DNA from 3 places in the Janthinobacterium sp. P210005 genome. Region 1 is predicted to be linked to each of the others. Evidence: predicted binding sites of a transcription regulator. Region 1 holds the regulator's gene; each other region holds the start of a gene.

Region 1 (5,830 bases):
CCGCCTGGCGGATGGCCTTGGCCGTGGCCAGGCCATCCATGACGGGCATGTGCCAGTCGGCCAGCACCACATCATACGGTTGCTGCTGCGCCAGGCGTTCGCGGTACAGTTCGATGGCGGCAAAGCCGGAGTCCACTTCGTCGGCCAGCCAGCCCCACGCCTCGATCAGCTTGACGATCAGTTCGCGCGTGGTGCGGTTGTCGTCGGCCACCAGCAGGCGCAGCTGGCCCAGCGCCGGCGTGCGCCGCGTTTCTGCCGGCTGCGCCAGCATCTCGAAGGGCACGCTGAACCAGAAGCGGCTGCCCTTGCCTTCGCTGCTGGCGACGGCGATGTCGCCGCCCATCATGTGGATCAGCTGCTTGCTGATGGCCAGGCCCAGGCCCGTGCCGCCGAAGCGCCGCGTGATGCTCTGGTCGCCCTGGGAAAACGCGGCAAACAGCTGCTGTTGCTGCAGTTCCGTCATGCCGATGCCCGTGTCGCGCACTTCGAAGCGCAGCCAGGCGCGGCCGCTCTCGCTCTCGGCCAGGCTGACGGCCACCACCACTTCGCCGCTCTCCGTGAACTTGATGGCGTTGCCGGCCAGGTTGACGAGGATTTGCTGCAGGCGCTGGGCGTCGCCCACGAGGCGCCGCGGCACGTCGGGCTCGACGGCGATGGCCAGTTCCAGCTCCTTTTCGCCCGCATTCATCGTCATCGTCGTGGCCAGGGTATTCATGACTTCGTCGAGGTCGAATTCGACGGGCGACAATTCCATGCGCCGTGCCTCGATCTTCGAATAGTCGAGCACGTCGTTGAGGATGCCCAGCAGCGACTGGCCCGCCACTCTGACCATGGTCAGATACTTGCGCTGTTCCGTGTCGAGCCTGGTATTGCCCAGCAAATACACCATGCCCAGCACGGCATTGAGGGGCGTGCGGATTTCATGGCTCATGTTGGCCACGAAATCGCTCTTCGCGCGGTTCGCCGCCTCGGCCCGGTCGCGTTCCTGTTCCAGTTCCGCCGCGCGCGATTCGAGTTCCTGCTGCAGGCGGTCGCGTTCGCTCATCAGGCCGTTGAACGCTTCCGTCAGTTCGCCGATCTCGTCGCGCTGCTGCACCGGCACGGGCGTGAAGCGGCTGCCGCTGGTGCGCAGGGCTTGCAGGGTGTCGCGCAGGCGCACCAGCGGCGACAGCAGGCGCACGGTGACCCAGCCCAGAACAAAGGCGGCCAGCAGCGAGGCGAGGATGCTCCACAGCACCAGCCGGTACAGCACGCCATCGAACGGCTCGAAGGCATCCTCGACGGGGAGCGAGGCGGCCAGCAGCCAGTTTACGGATTTCAGGCGCTTGAAGCTGTTGACGGCCGTGATGCCGCGGCTGTTGGTGCTGACCATGCTGCCTTCGCCATCTTCCTGCAGCAGCCGGGTCGTCGTCAGGTTGGCGTTCGGCTGGCGCGGTTGCAACAGCCGGCTGGTATCGGGATGCAGCACGTAGCGCGGCACGGCGCCGCGCGTGAGGATGAAGTAATAGCCGTTCTTGCCGATCTTTTCCGAGCGCAGGCGGCCCAGCAGGTTGTCCTTGTACAGGCGCAGCACGCCGATCACCACGCCGGCCACCTGGCCATCGGCGGCCAGCACGGGCGCCACCATCTGCACGATGGGCATGCCGCTCGACTTGCCCAGCATCGGTTCGGTGATCATGGGCTGGCGCGTGCGCAGGACGGTCTGGAAATACTCGCGCTCGGCGACGTTGATGCCGGCGCGCCCCGCTACCTCCGGCATGTCGGCCACGACGGCGCCATGCGCGTCGAGTACCAGCACGTCATCGAACAGCACCAGCATCGAGCGGCGCGAATAGTATTCGCGCAATTGGGCGGGCCGGGCGATCAATTCCGGCGGCTGTTGTCGGGCCGTCAGGGTGACGATCTGCAGCAGCATGCCCAGCTTGTCGTCGAGCTCGGCGGCGGTGCGGGTGATCAGGGACGATTGCTGGCTCAGCAGTACTCGGGTGAAGTCGTCGCGCATGTGCTGCACCTGGATCATGGTGACCAGCGCGATCATGGCGATCGAGGTCAGGCTGGTGGCCAGCGCGACTTTTGCTTTAATGCCGAGAGGCTTCATGATTTCCTTTTCAGTACCGGGCGGCACAGGCGGCAGATAATGCTGTCAGGAATTTTCCTATCAATGCCCCAGCTTGGCAAGCGCCGCCGCGCAAATTGCCCGCCCCCTACGGGCTTTTGACGATGTTGCCATATAATTAAAGGCTGGACGTCGTTTATTCGCCGAATTTACGGTGAAATTGGCATACGGCAACCCTGTATGCGGCTGTATGCAGTAAACTTGTTGTTGCATTTTCTAAAAGGTACCGACATGACTGAAGCGCTACTCACTCCAACCTTGCCCACCGTGAACGTGGAGGCGTTGCGTGCGCGATGCTCGACCTGCAGCATGCATCAATTGTGCCTGCCGATGGGCCTCGATGTGGGCGACATGGACAGGCTGGACCAGATCATCGGCCGCCGCCGCAAGATCGTGCGCGGCGCCTCGCTGTTCCGCATCGGCGACTCGTTCCAGAACCTGTATGCGATCCGCCTGGGGCATTTCAAGACGTACCAGATCAATCCGGGCGGCGAAGAGCAGGTGACGGGCTTCCAGATGGCGGGCGAACTGCTGGGCATGGACGCCATCAGCGCCGACCGCCACCACTGTAATGCGGTGGCGCTGGAAGACAGCGAAGTGTGTGAAATCCCGTTTTCCAGCCTGGAACAATTGCTGGGCAATATGCCGACCCTGCTGCGCCATTTCCACCGCATGATGAGCCAGGAAATCACGCGCGAGCAAAGCGTCATGCTGTTGCTGGGCAATATGCAGGCGACGCAGCGCTTTGCCGCCTTCATCGTCAACCTGGCGTCGCGCTATGAAGCGCGCGGCTATTCGGGCAGCAATTTCCAGCTGCGCATGTCGCGCGAGGAAATCGGCAACTACCTGGGCCTGACCATCGAGAGCGTCAGCCGCCTGCTGTCGAAGTTCAAGAAGGAAGGCTGGTTGCGCGTCTCCAACCGGGAAATTGAAATCCTGCAGCCGGCCAAGCTGAAAGCCATTACGGCCGGCACGGACGTCTGCAAGTAACAGCACCGTCAAAACCTGCTGCGCGTCGCGCTTTGCGGCTTGCGATGCTCGCTGTGCTATAGCACAGCTGCGCTTCTCAACCACAAATCACTGCCGCTCGCTACGGTTTTCCCGGCGCTGTACGTTATAGCTCTTCATCCGCATGCAGCGCGATGCTGCGCTGCAGGGGCCAGGTCCAGATGCCGGACAGGCGCCACTCGCGTTTGTCGTTTTCCACCAGCACTTGCCAGCGGCTGCGCTCGAGCATCGGCAGCGCCACGGAAAAATTGCCGGCCGCATCGGGCTGCACCAGCACCTTGATATCTTTTTCCGGCAGGGTCGCATGCGCCAGGTGCAGCTGTAAAGGCGCCTGATAGGCCTTGCCGAAGCTGTGCACGGAACCGGTCAGGCGTGCTTGCGCCACGTCATACGACAGGCGCGTATCCATCGCCAGGTCGCTGGCGATCGTGTCACGCTTCAAATCCTGGTTGATCGCCTTGCCCTGCTTGTAATAATCGCCCACCACCAGTGCATCGGGCTGCGTAAACGCGATATAGCCCATGAAGCTGCCGACGACCACGGACAGGCCGGGGCCGATCATCAGCAGCCATGGCCAGCGATGCTTGTACCACGGTGCAACGGGTGCTTGCAGTTTCAGACTGTCGGACATGATATTTCTCCTGTTTAATCAGCCAGTCCCCGCATGGGGACCGGCCTTCCTGCAACTTCGTGGCGGCGGCGAGGGCACCCGGTCCCCGTCCGCCTTTCCTTGTTAACGCGGCACGATGAATACCGCGCTTTCACGCACATGCAGCGATGGGTCGTCCAGCGATTGCAATTCGATCGCAATCTTGTTCGAGCCCTTCTCTCCCACGCCGTGCGGCACGCGCAGGCGGATCGGCCAACCCAGCGTTTCCGTCGGCTGCAAGGTCACTTCTTCGCGCGTCAGCAAGGTAAGGCCCGGCAAGCCGGAAGCGCTGATTTTGAAATGCTGGCTTTGCTCCGACGTGTTCATGATCTGCAGGCGGTAGACGTTTTCGATCATGCCGTCTTCCACTTCGCGTCCCATGGAACCGCGGTCGCGGATCACGTCCATTTTCAGGGGCGTGCGCAGGGCCAGCGAAGTACACACGGCGATGATGATCAGGGCCAGGATGGAAGTGTAGATCAAGACGCGCGGGCGCATGGCGCGCTGGCGTATCTGCTTCGAATTGAAGTTGTTTTCCATCGCATGGTCGGTACTGTAGCGTACCAGTCCCCGTGGCCGGTCGACTTTGTCCATCACGCTGTTGCAGGCATCGACGCAAGCGGCGCAACCGATGCATTCATACTGCAGGCCGTTACGGATATCGATACCGGTCGGACACACCTGCACGCACAGGGTACAGTCGATGCAATCGCCCAGCTTGTCGTTGTTGCCGGCCTTCTTGCTCATGGCGCCACGTGGTTCACCGCGCTTGGCATCGTAGGTGATGATCAGGGTGTCCTGGTCGAACATGGCGCTCTGGAAGCGCGCGTAGGGGCACATGTATTTGCACACCTGCTCGCGCAGCCAGCCCGCGTTGCCGTAGGTTGCCAGACTGTAGAACAAGACCCAGAACCATTCCCAGGGACCGAAGTTCAGCGTGGTCACCGACTGCGCCAGTTCCTTGATCGGCGTGAAGTAGCCGACAAAGGTAAAGCCCGTCCACAGGGCGATGGCGCCCCATACCAGGTGCTTGGCCGTCTTCTTGAACGCCTTGCGCACGGAGGGGCCCTGCTTGTCGAGGGCCATGCGCGCGCTGCGCGTGCCCTCGATGCGGCGTTCGACCCACAGGAAAATTTCCGTGTATACCGTTTGCGGGCAAGAGAACCCGCACCACACCCGCCCGGCAATGGCCGTGACGAGGAACAACAAATACGCACAGATGATCAGCAGGGCCGCCAGATAGATGAAATCCTGGGGCCACAGCACGACGCCGAAAATGTAGAACTTGCGCGTGGTCAAATCGAACAGCAGGGCTTGCCTGCCATTCCAGGTCAACCACGGCAAGCCGTAGAACGCCAGCTGGGTAAGCCATACGCATACCCATCGCCAGGTAGCGTAGCGTCCTTTGGCCTCGCGAGGGTAGATTTGCTCGCGGGCCGCATACATCTTGATGACTTGAGGTTCCATTTTTACTTTGCGGGTGCCTGCGGATTCGACAGGCTCCAGACATACGCCGACAGCACGTGTACCTTGGATTCGCCGAGGAAATCGCTGAAGGCCGGCATGGTGTTGCTGCGTCCCTTGCGTACGGTTTCCATGATGGTGTCGGCGCTGCCGCCGTACAGCCAGGTCTTGTCCGTCAGGTTCGGCGCGCCGAGCATCTGGTTACCCTTGGCATCGGCGCCATGACAGGCCATGCAGGCGCCGAACTTGGCCTTGCCCAGCACCGACTTGACGGGATCCGAGGTGGAGCCGGACAGGCTCAGCACATAATGGGCCACGTTCTCGACATCCTTTTCGGAGCCCAGGGCGGCGCCCATCGGTGGCATTTGCCCATTGCGGCCGTGCATGATGGTGGTCTTGATGATGTCGGGTTCGCCGCCATACAGCCAGTCCTTGTCCGTCAGGTTGGGGAAGCCCTTGTTGCCGCGCGCATCCGAACCGTGGCATTGCGCGCAGTAGGTCAGGAACAGGCGCTGGCCGATGGCTTGCGCCTGCGGATCGGCGGCCACCGTCTTCAAGTCCTGGCTCAGGTACTTGTTGAACAGGGGACCGTA
Region 2 (5,830 bases), on a different contig from region 1:
CAGTTGCAGCACGCCATGGGCGCGCAAGCGGACGAGCTGACGCCGCTGCTGCATGCCATCGACGACTTTGATTTCCCCCAAGCACAGTCGCTGCTGCACGACTTGCTGCACACCTACGCCCCGGAGTCCCCATGAATGCACCAGCCAGGCCCGTGATTCTCATCGTCGACGATGAGGCGGCCAATTTGCAATTGCTGCGCCAGATCTTGCAGAACGACTATGCGCTGCTGTTCGCCAAGGATGGCGCGCGGGCGCTGGCGCTGGCGCAGCAGGAGCGCCCGGCCCTGATCCTGCTCGACGTGATGATGCCCGGCATGAGCGGCCACGACGCCTGCCGCCAGCTGAAGGCCGCGCCGCTGACGGCCGCCATCCCCGTCATTTTCGTCACGGCCCTGAACGACATGCGCGACGAACTGAGCGGTTTTGAGGCGGGCGCCGTCGATTACATCACCAAGCCGCTCAGCCCCGCCATCGTGCGCGCCCGCGTGCGCACGCATCTGTCGCTGGTGCGCATCGATGAATTGAAGGAAACGCGGCTGCAGATCGTCCAGCGCCTGGGCCTGGCGGCCGAATACAAGGACAATGAAACAGGCTTGCACGTGATCCGCATGAGCCATTACGCGCGCCTGCTGGGCGTGGCCGCCGGCATGGACGAGGCCGCCGCGGACGACCTGCTGCACGCGGCGCCCATGCACGACGTGGGCAAGATCGGCATCCCCGACCGCATCCTGCAAAAGCCGGGCAAGCTCGACGCGGACGAATGGAGCATCATGCAGACGCATGCGCGCATCGGCGGCGACATCATCGGCGAACATGCGGAAGGCGGCATGCTGGCGCTGGCGCGCGCCATCGCCGTGTCGCACCATGAAAAATGGGATGGCAGCGGTTACCCGAACGGCTTGGCAGGCGAAGCGATCCCGCTGGCGGGGCGCATCGTCGCCGTGGCGGACGTATTCGACGCGCTGACCTCGGTGCGCCCGTACAAGCGCGCGTGGTCGGTGTCGGACGCCGTGGGCTATCTGCAAGCGCAACAAGGCAGCCATTTCGATGCGCGGCTGGTCGACCTGTTTGTCGGGGAATTGCCCGCCATCGACGCCATCCGGCTGCGCTGGGCAGAGAAAGCGGAACACCACGCGCCCGCTTGAAGAGTGAACTCCCGCCACGGCCAGCGTTGTTGCGTCACACAAGCAAGTGCCGGACAGATGGCGCCGGCGCCGATGCAGACCACTGGAGGGGCCAGGAGTTCAATGCCATTATGGCTGGCGCTGGGGCAGGCATTTTGATGCACATCAAACAGCTCGCACTTTCCTGGCTGCGCACTTGCAGATGGCCCTGGCCTCTCTTTTTTTGACTTACATCAAGCCCAGCATAAGAAAAGCCCCGGCCAGCACGGCAATGCTGGACTTGCCCGTGTTGCCGTTCTAGCCTTGTTGCCATCCTGACTACCGAGTGACAACATGGCTTACAAATCCATCCTCGTCCACGCCGACCTGTCGCGCCATGCGCCGCAGCGCATCGCCATCGCGGCGCGGCTGGCGCACGCGCACCAGGCGCACCTGATCGGCGCCGCCATGACGGGCATGTCGCGCTTTACCCTGGAAAACAACCGCGGCATGCGCGGCGGCGCCGTGGCGGCGCAGATTTCAGCCTTGCATGGGCAGGCGGAACAGGCGCTGGACCAGTTCGAGACGCTGGCGCGCCAGGCCGGCGCCGCCTCGCTCGAGCGCCGCCTGATCGAAGACGACGAGGATGGCGGCATGGCCGTCAGCGCCCGCTACAGCGATCTGACCGTGCTGAGCCAGCACGACGCCGGCGAAGCCTTGCCCGGCGCCATGAGCGACCTGGTGCCCTACGTGATGCTGAACGCTGCCCGTCCCGTGCTGATCGTGCCGCGCAGCGGCCAGTTCGCACAGGTGGACAACACGGTCGTGGTGGCCTGGGATGGCAGCATGGAAGCGACGCGCGCCATCGGCCACGCCCTGCCCCTCTTGCGCGCGGCGCGCCTGGTGGTGCTGGCCCTGCTGCATCCGCCGGTCGGCCACGCGCAGCCGGCGCGCCATCCGGGCGCCGACATCGCCGCCTACCTGAGCCGCCACGGCGTGCCCGTGGAAGTGCGCCCGGCCGTCGCCACGGGCGACATCGGCGCGGCGCTGCTGGCCATGGCCGCCGAAGTGCATGCGGATCTGCTGGTGATGGGCGGCTACGGCCACGCGCGCTTCCGCGAAATCCTGCTGGGCGGCGTGACGGAAACCGTGCTGCGCCAGATGACCTTGCCGGTGCTGATGGCGCACTGACACCAAGCGCGCTCCATGTCGTTGCACAATGGGTATACTTGCCTGTTTATCCATATCAAAGCAATGTACATGAACCAACAACTCCTCAATTGGGGCAATAGCCTGGTGCCGTTCGGCGGCGAACTGCTGTGGACCGCCCTGCCGTGGATGCTGCTGTGCAGCGCGGCCGGCTTCGTGCTGGCGCTCGGCATCTGCTACCAGCTGGCCAGAAAATGCCTGCTGGTGCGCCGTCCCCGCGCCTGGCATGTGGCCGCCAAGCTCAGCTATGTGCTGATCCTGCTCGCGCTGCCGCTCCTCGGTGCCGGATTTGGCGCCGTGCACAGCGTGCACCGCGTGGTCAACCAGGCCCTCGAGCGCGACTTGCAGCCTGTGGTCGAAGCGCAGATGCCGGCGCTGCGCGTCTACCTGGAACAGCAGGTCAAGCTGATCGCCCCGGGCCAGCCCATCAGCGTGCGCAGCCTGCTCGAACCGTTCGTGCAAGGCATGTATTACCAGCCCACATCGAGCAGCTACTGGGAACGCAGCAAGGCGCGCTGGATCAATGAATTCATTCTGCGCCGCGGCAGCGTGCTGCTGACGCAGGTGCTGCAGGAACAGCTGATCGCCAGGGTCGGCCTGCTCGGCGAAGCGCTCAAGGGCGCCAACTTCCGTGGCCAGGCGACTGGCGAGCTGGCCGCGCTGGGCACCGACCTGGCCGTGCGCCTGACCACCGACGTGGCGCGCCATGCCGACTTCAGCAAACTCGACAAGTCAGTGCCGATGATTTTCATCGACGCCATCAAACGGCAAGCCGGCGCCTATTTCAATTCGCTCAAGATCACGCTGGGCCTGTTCGCGCTGGTGGCGCTGCTGCTGGTATGGGGCGAGATCATGCTGTACCGCCATTACTACCTGCGCCGCCATCCGCCCGCCGCGGCCCTGCCCGTGTCGCCCATGTAAAAAAAGCCGCGCCTCCTTGCGGATGGCGCGGCTTTCAGGCGGCAGCTAACAGCTTAGGCTTTGCGCTGTGCCACGGCGTCGACGACGCACAGGGCCGTCATGTTGACGATGCGGCGCACGGTGGCCGATGGCGTCAGGATGTGCACGGGCTTGGCGCAACCGAGCAGGATCGGACCGACGGCGATGCCGTTGCCGGCCGCCGTCTTCACCAGGTTGTAGGCGATGTTGGCCGATTCGATGTTCGGCATGACGAGCAGGTTGGCGTCGTTCTTCAGTGCCGAATTCGGCATGATTTTCTGACGCAGCTTGCTGTCGAGGGCCGTATCGCCGTGCATTTCGCCGTCGATTTCCAGGTCCGGCGCGCGTTCCTTGATGATGGCGAGCGCGGCGCGCATCTTTTGCGCCGAGGCGCTATCGCTGGAACCGAAGTTCGAGTGCGACAGCAGGGCTGCGCGCGGCGACAGGCCGAAACGGGTCATCTCTTCGGCGGCCATGATGGTGATCTCGGCCAACTGGTCCGCGTCCGGGTTTTCATTGACGTGCGTGTCGACCATCACCAGCTGGCGTTCCGGCATGATCAGCACGTTCATGGCGGCGTAGACATTGCTGCCGGCGCGCTTGCCCAGCACCTGGTCGATGTATTTCAGGTGCAGCTGGGTGGTGCCGAAGGTGCCGCAGATCATGCCGTCGGCGTCGCCCTTGTGGATCATCATCGAACCGATCAGGGTGTGACGGCGGCGCATTTCCAGTTTAGCGTATTCCTCGGTGACGCCTTTGCGGCTGGTCATGGCGTAGTACGTATTCCAGTAATCGCGATAGCGCTCGTCGAAGTCCGGGTTGATGACGTCGAAGTCGACGCCTTGCTTGAGGCGCAGGCCGAACTTCTGGATGCGCGCTTCGAGCACCGGTGGACGGCCGACCAGGATGGGACGCGCCAGTTTTTCATCGACCACCACTTGCACGGCGCGCAGCACGCGCTCTTCTTCGCCTTCGGCGTAGACGATGCGTTTGAGTTCGGCCGGCGTGGATTTGGCCATCAGGAACAGCGGCTTCATGAAGGTGCCGCTGCGGTAGACGAATTGCTGCAGGCTGTCTGCGTACGCTTGCAAGTCCTTGATCGGACGCGTGGCGACGCCCGAATCCTCGGCCGCCTTGGCGACCGCCGGTGCGATCTTGATCAGAAGGCGCGGATCGAACGGCATCGGGATCAGGTATTCAGGACCGAACGACAGGTTGCTGATGCCGTAGGTGGTGGCCACGATGTCGGACTGCTCGGCATGCGCCAGGTCGGCGATCGCGTGCACGACGGCGATTTCCATCTCGCGCGTGATGGTGGTGGCGCCGCAATCGAGGGCGCCGCGGAAGATGTACGGGAAGCACAGCACGTTGTTGACCTGGTTCGGATAGTCCGAACGGCCCGTGGCGATGATGGCGTCGCTGCGCACGGCCTTGACTTCTTCCGGCAGGATTTCCGGATTCGGGTTGGCCAGCGCCAGGATCAGCGGGTTCGGCGCCATCTTGCGCACCATGTCTTGCTTCAGCACGCCGCCGGCGGAGACGCCGAGGAAGATGTCGGCGTCCGGGATGATCTCGGCCAGGGTGCGCAGCGGCGTGTCTTGCGCGAAGCGTTCCTTGTCCGGGTCCATCAGTTCCGTGCGGCCCTTGTAGACGACGCCGGCCAGGTCGGTGACGTAGATGTTTTTCAGGGGGAAGCCCAGGTCGACGATCAGGTCCAGGCAGGCCAGCGCCGCGGCGCCCGCGCCCGATACGACCAGCTTGCAATCCTCAATTTTCTTGCCGACGGCTTTCAAGCCGTTCAGGATGGCCGCGCCGACGATGATGGCGGTGCCGTGCTGGTCGTCATGAAAGACGGGAATCTTCATGCGGTCGCGCAGCTGGCGCTCGATGTAGAAGCACTCGGGCGCCTTGATGTCTTCCAGGTTCACGCCGCCGAAGGTCGGTTCCAGCGAAGCGATGATGTCGACCAGCTTGTCCGGGTCCATCTCGTTGATTTCGATGTCGAAGACGTCGATGCCGGCGAACTTCTTGAACAGCACGCCCTTGCCTTCCATCACCGGCTTGGCGGCCAGCGGGCCGATATTGCCCAGTCCCAGCACGGCCGTGCCGTTGGTGATGACGGCCACCAGGTTGCCGCGCGCCGTATATTTATAGGCATTCGCCGGATCGATGACGATTTCTTCGCAGGGAGCGGCCACGCCTGGCGAGTAGGCCAGCGCCAGGTCGCGCTGGTTGGTCAGTTGTTTGGTCGGCGTCACGCTGATTTTGCCGGGGCGCGGGCACTCGTGATACTCGAGTGCGGCCAAGCGCAATTGTTGACGCAATTCTTCTTTTTTATCAGATGACGAATCCATGCTGTGCTGCCTTCCTGTTTGGTCGATCGGGTGTTCCGGATTTTATCAGACCGATTCTTTCAATTAGCTAGGTATTTTCCGCTAGCCACAGTCTGATATCACGAAAACGCATAACCTAGCATTGTAAGGCCGTGCGGCGGCACAAACGTCCTGAACAGGAAAAACTATCAAATTTTAGATTTCAATTAGTTTTTATGATGGAATATCGGCGGCGCGCCACAGCGG
Region 3 (5,830 bases), on a different contig from region 1:
TTGTGCACGTCGGCCTTGACCCAGCGGTTATAGAAATCCTTGCGCGTGAGCACCAGGTAATCGACCCATTTGCGCTTGCGCCGCGGTTCGATGCGCGCATCGTTTTCGATGCCGTCTTTCAGGGCCAGCAGCACGTCCATGGTGGACAGGCTGTTGCGCTGGGCGGAAATGATGGCGTGCGACAAGGCATTGATGACGAAGCGGGGCGACACGCCCGACAGGCCCTCGTCGGGCGACTTGTCGCGCTCGCGCATGCGGCGCAGGTCGGCCGGCTGCAAGTCGTCCACATCTTCGTTCGCGTAGATGCGCAGTTTCTTGACCAGCTCGGCCTCCTTGTCCTCGCCCTCGGGCATGCGGCTGAGGATGGCAAACACGGCCGCCGCATGCAGCACGTGCGGATCGAGGTGCACGTCGCGGAAGGCGGGCGCGGCCGCGAGGATCAGCTTGCGGTAGATGCGCGCTTCTTCGCGGTAATTGAGCGTATAGGGCACTTGCACGATGACCATGCGGTCGAGCAGCGCCTCGTTTTCGCTCTCTTGCAGGAATTTGCGGAATTCGGCCAGATTCGTGTGTGCGAGAATGGTTTCGTCGAGGTAGATCAGGGGGAAGCGCGACACCTTGACATTCTTTTCCTGCGTCAAGGTCAGCAGCAAGTAGAGGAATTCCCGCTTGACCTTGAGGATTTCGATCATTTCCAGCATGCCGCGGCTGGCCGCGTACACGGCGCCGGACCACGACCAGGCGCGCGGATCGCCTTCGTCGCCGTATTGCGCCACTTTCGACAGGTCGACGGAACCGACCAGGTCGGCCAGGTCGGCCGTCGTGGGATCGTGCGGCGCATACGTGCCGATGCCGCAGCGGCCCGCCTCGGACAAATGGATGCGCTCGACGGGCATGCGCAGGAAGTCGCCCGCATACTGCTCTTCCAGGCGGGCGCGGCAATGTGGACACAGTTCGCCCTGCAGTTCGGCATCATAGCTGGCGCGAAAGTCGGCGCGCATGCTGTGCGGCACCAGGTGCAGCGGCGATTCGTGCACGGGACAGCCGGCGATGCCGTACAGCGCGCCTTCGCTGCTGTGGCTGTATTCTTCCAGGCCCCGCTTGAGCAGGATCACCATGGTCGATTTGCCGCCCGATGGCGGGCCCAGCAACAGCAACATGCGCCGGCCCACTTCGGAACCGGCGGCGGCCGCCTTGAAGTAGGCGGCGACCCGGTCGATCGCCTCGTCGATGCCGAACAGCTCGTCGTCGAACAGGCGGCAGCGGAAGCGCCCGTTGCCGTCGGTCTGGCCATTCCAGCGCATCATGTCCCACAGGTACTGGTGCGCGCTGCGCGTCAGCAGGGGCGCGCGGCCGGGCAGGATTTGCTCGAGGAAGTCGGCAAAACTGCCGCGCCAGGGAGTGATGCGGTGTTTTTCCGCCCAGGCCGCCATGCCGTGCACGAAACCCGCATGCTGGGCCGCGCCACCGGCGTCCGTCGTATTGTCGGCGGCTGTATTGGCGCCGGCTGAGGCCGCTGCCGCAGGGGCGTCGTCGGATTGGCGTGTCATACCAGGGTTCGTTATTGCAGGGCTCGTCATTGTTTCCCCATCCTTGCTGTTGCTGGCGTTGCTGCCGTGGAGCAGGCCCGGTTCCAGCCTGTCGGCCAAGTATACGGCGGCGCCTCTGCCCGCACGCCTGATCCCGCTCAACCTTGGCGAGGGAACTATTTTTGCAATCGCTGGCCCTCAATGGGGCAGGGCGGCCAGGCATCCACGCGGTTCAATCCAGATCAATACCGGCCCGCGCAGCCCGTCCACACTGGAAGCTTGCGGCGACCCACGAGGAGAACACGATGATAGGCAACGAGAATGGTTTCAGCGCCCCGCCCGGCAGCAGCGGCAGGGGACAGAGCGCGGACGATGAAGAGGCCGTCGGCCAGTTTTCCGTCCCCGGCGAAGACGACAATACGATCGAGAGCGCATCCGTCGCGGACGTGCCCGACGCCCTGAGCGGCGTCAGCATGGAATTGCTGGAAATCAAGCGCAGCATCGAGGACGGCATGCGGCAAAGCATCGCGCAAGCGGGCGGCGCGCGCGCGGCCGACGCCTTCAGCGACAGCGGCAATATCCAGGGCGTGTCCATCGGCCTGGGCGAGGGCGCCAGCGACAGCTCGTCCGGCGAACCGGGCTTGCCGGCCCTGACCCTGTACGTGGCCGAACCCACTTCCGTCGACCGGGCCAAGGCCGCCATCGTGGGGGCCATGGGCGTGCGCGCCGTGGCCAGCGACAAGGTGCCCGTCAACATCGTCGTCACGGGCGTGATCGATGCGCAGCCCCACCGTTTCCGCCTGCGCCCCGCGCCGGGTGGCGTGTCGGTCGGGCATTTCCGCATCACGGCCGGCACCATCGGCTGCCTGGCCGTGGGGCGCAGCGCGCCGCGCAACAGCCGCCTGATGATTCTTAGCAATAATCACGTGCTGGCCAATTCCAACGGCGGCGTGTTCAACGATTGCATCGTGCAGCCTGGCCCCATCGACGGCGGCCGCTGTCCGCAAGACCAGGTGGCCGTGCTCGAGCGTTTCGTGCCCATCAATTTCAGCGGCGGCGTCAACTTCGTCGATTGCGCCACTGGCTGGGCCTGGCCAGACAGGGTGCGTCCCGAACTGGTCTACCTGAGCGGCGGCGTGCCCGCGTACTTCCGCATCAGCAATGCGCTCGTGGCACCCGCACTCGGCATGATGGTCGGCAAGTCCGGCCGCACGACGCAATTGACGCAGGGCCGCATCACGGGCCTGGGCGCCACCATCAACGTCAATTACGGCGGCGGCAGGATCGCGCTGTTCCAAGACCAGATCGCCATCACGGGCGTCAGCGGGGCCTTCAGCGCGGGCGGCGATTCCGGCTCGTCCATCTGGACCTGGAACCAGCAGCGCAATCCCGTCGGCCTGCTGTTTGCCGGCGGCGGCAACATCACGTTTGCCAACCAGATGCGGCGCGTGGTGGTGGCGCTCGACATCAATTTGTACACTTGAGCACGCCTTAGGAGCCGGTCGGGCGGCCCCGCGCCGCCTTGCCCGGCGCTGTTTTTTGCACGATGACGATCTAGCTCAAGTCTTGCTCAAGTCTTGCGCAAGGCCGGCTGTCGCGCAGGGTCTTGGCTGGCGAAGCGTGCTGCAGCGCCGGTTGGCCGGGTGTATCATGCAAGGCATCGGGAGGGTTTGTCATATCAGGAGGATGTGTCATGTCAAACAGTAAGTTCGCACAATCGCCATATGCCGTCTTCGAGGACGCGGCCATGCCGTATTTGCCGGATGCCCCCCCTGGACAGGGCCCGGGGCAGCATGCCCAGGCCGCACCTCAGGGCCGCCTGGAAGCGGCCCGGCGACGCAACGAGCGGGCGCTGATGGCCATCGACGGCGTGGAAGGCGTCAGCCTGGGGCAGACGGCCGTGGGCAAGGAAGCGCTCGTCGTGTATCTGCGCGACTCGTCCGTCAAGCGGCGCGTGCCGTTGCAGGTCGAGGGTTATCCGGTGGAAACGAGCATCACGGGCCAGATCGATATCCAGCAGCGCTAGGCCAGCCGGCCTGGCGGCGGGGGCACCAGGCCGCGGATGGCGGCGGAAGGCCTGTCGCCAGGCCTTCCGTGTTTACTGTCAGCCTGGACTCAGGCGGCCGATCGCTGCGGCCACGCCCGCGCCATAGGCAGGGTCGCACAGCGTGCAGTTGCCGATGTGGCGTTGCTTGACTTGTTCCGAGGCGCCCGAGATGGCGCGCGCCGTGTTGTCGAACAAGGCTTGCTGCTGCGCCGCGGTCATCAAGCGGAACAGGGCGCGCGGCTGCGAATAGTAATCTTCGTCGACGCGGTGGTTCCAGTGGTCGGCCGCGCCTTCGATGCTGAGCGGCGGCTCGCGGAAATCGGGCTGCTCGGCCCATTCCTGCTCGCTGTTCGGTTCATAGCCCAGGGTCCCGCCCTGGTTGCCGTCGACCCGCATCTGGCCATCGCGGTGATAGCTGTGGAACGGGCATTTCGGCGCGTTGACGGGAATATGGCTGTGGTTGACGCCGAGGCGGTAGCGCTGCGCGTCGCCATACGAGAACAGGCGGCCTTGCAGCATCTTGTCCGGCGAAAAACTGATGCCGGGCACCACGTTGGCCGGATTGAAGGCCGCCTGTTCCACTTCCGCGAAATGGTTGTCGGCATTGCGGTTCAATTCCAGCACGCCCACCTCGATCAGCGGATAGTCGCCGTGCGGCCACACTTTCGACAGGTCGAACGGGTTGAGGTGATACGTGCCTGCCTCTTTTTCCGGCATGATCTGCACGTACAAGGTCCAGCGGGGGAAATCCTTGTTTTCGATGCTTTCATACAGGTCACGGTGCGAGCTTTCGCGGTCCTTGCCCACCAGCGCCTCCGCTTCGGCATCCGTCAGGTTTTGTATCCCTTGCTGGGTTTTAAAGGTGAATTTGACCCAGAAACGCTCGTTTTGCGCATTCAGGAAGCTGAAGGTATGGCTGCCGAAGCCGTGCATGTGACGGAAGCTGCGCGGCAAGCCCCGGTCGCTCATCACCACCGTTACCTGGTGCAGGGCTTCCGGCAGCGAGGTCCAGAAATCCCAGTTGCTGTTGGCGCTGCGCAAGCCCGTGCGCGGGTCGCGCTTGATGGCGTGATTCAAATCGGGAAATTTCAAGGGATCGCGCATGAAAAACACGGGCGTGTTGTTGCCGACCAGGTCCCAGTTGCCTTCTTCCGTATAAAACTTCAGGGCGAAGCCGCGGATATCGCGTTCCGCGTCCGCCGCCCCCCGCTCGCCCGCCACCGTGGAAAAGCGCGCGAACATCGGCGTTTGCTTGCCCACTTCGCCAAAGATTTTCGCCCGCGTGTAGCGCGTGATGTCGTGCGTGACGGTAAACGTGCCGTGCGCGCCGGAACCCTTGGCATGCATGCGGCGCTCGGGAATGACTTCGCGGTCGAAGTGGGCCAGCTTTTCCAGGAACCACACATCTTGCAGCAGGGCGGGGCCGCGCGGGCCGGCCGTCTGGATGTTCTGGTTGTCGACTACGGGCGCGCCAAAGGCGGTGGTCAGCTTTTTCATTGGACTCTTTCTTTATAGGGGAGGTCAACGGACGAGCCAGGGCCTACCCAAACACTGGCTGGGCTGAGCGTGTACGACGTGCTCACCGAGGCTGGTCCAGAGTAACAAATTTCTAAAAAGCAAATTCAGTGTAATCCATTTCGGAGCCGGCAACAGCCCCGCCGCGTCCGGGGAAGCGGCTTGCCCATCATAGCCTCTCGGCCTTGTCCAGCCCAACACGATTGACCTGGCGCAAAGCGCAGCGTGATTTCCGACGTATTGGCGATATGTATTGGCGGTATCAGCGATAGCTGGCCCAGTTCGCCCGCAGCCACGTCAGCACGGCGGCATGGCCGCGTATGTCGGCGGGCAAGTGGCGCTGGATCAGCCGTTCGCATTTGAGCGCCGTCGCCAGGCTGCCGCCGGACCAGCTGTTGCAGCTGTACAGCACTTCATACCATTCGTGGCGGTTCAGCAAGGTGCTGTCGGGGATGCCGCGCTGCGCCGGGTCGTCGCCCGCCGCCGGGCCATCCGGATAGCTGAACTGCAAGTCGCTCTTTGTCATGGGGCCCAACCGGTGATCTGCCATGCCTGCCTCGCGATAAAATTGTGCGCGAACAGCTGTCCGTGCCAGGCAAGCTTATGCCACCGGCAAGCATTCCATTTGGCAATATGGGCCGGCCTTGGCCTGGCTTAAAACTTGTTCCAGTTATTGTGCCGGTGCTCCGTCGCTTCCTTCATCAGGTGGCCGGCGCGCAGAGCGTCGTCCGCTTGCACC

The links. Region 1 encodes FNR, which switches genes on or off when oxygen is low (the NO sensors DNR and NnrR bind a similar motif). Its sites were predicted from a motif close to TTGATNNNNATCAA; they were not measured.
Region 2: a site for FNR is predicted at 1,280-1,293, ahead of VPH40_RS15185 (universal stress protein). Genes of this name have one in related genera too.
Region 3: a site for FNR is predicted at 1,762-1,775, ahead of VPH40_RS02505 (serine protein kinase). Genes of this name have one in related genera too.

The regions. Positions count from the first base shown of each region.
Region 1 covers NZ_JAZARC010000002.1:740,537-746,366, forward strand. Annotated here, with positions in the region: gene VPH40_RS13320 (response regulator) at 1-2,098, opposite strand, end outside; gene fnr (fumarate/nitrate reduction transcriptional regulator Fnr) at 2,348-3,106, shown strand; gene VPH40_RS13330 (FixH family protein) at 3,231-3,755, opposite strand; gene ccoG (cytochrome c oxidase accessory protein CcoG) at 3,858-5,240, opposite strand; gene ccoP (cytochrome-c oxidase, cbb3-type subunit III) at 5,243-5,830, opposite strand, start outside.
Region 2 covers NZ_JAZARC010000003.1:325,671-331,500, forward strand. Annotated here, with positions in the region: gene VPH40_RS15175 (MHYT domain-containing protein) at 1-135, shown strand, start outside; gene VPH40_RS15180 (response regulator) at 132-1,145, shown strand; gene VPH40_RS15185 (universal stress protein) at 1,458-2,294, shown strand; gene VPH40_RS15190 (hypothetical protein) at 2,364-3,233, shown strand; gene VPH40_RS15195 (NADP-dependent malic enzyme) at 3,287-5,605, opposite strand; gene VPH40_RS15200 (hypothetical protein) at 5,798-5,830, opposite strand, start outside.
Region 3 covers NZ_JAZARC010000001.1:602,777-608,606, forward strand. Annotated here, with positions in the region: gene VPH40_RS02505 (serine protein kinase) at 1-1,550, opposite strand, end outside; gene VPH40_RS02510 (hypothetical protein) at 1,835-3,013, shown strand; gene VPH40_RS02515 (hypothetical protein) at 3,223-3,555, shown strand; gene VPH40_RS02520 (catalase) at 3,634-5,073, opposite strand; gene VPH40_RS02525 (hypothetical protein) at 5,354-5,617, opposite strand; gene VPH40_RS02530 (tetratricopeptide repeat protein) at 5,746-5,830, opposite strand, start outside.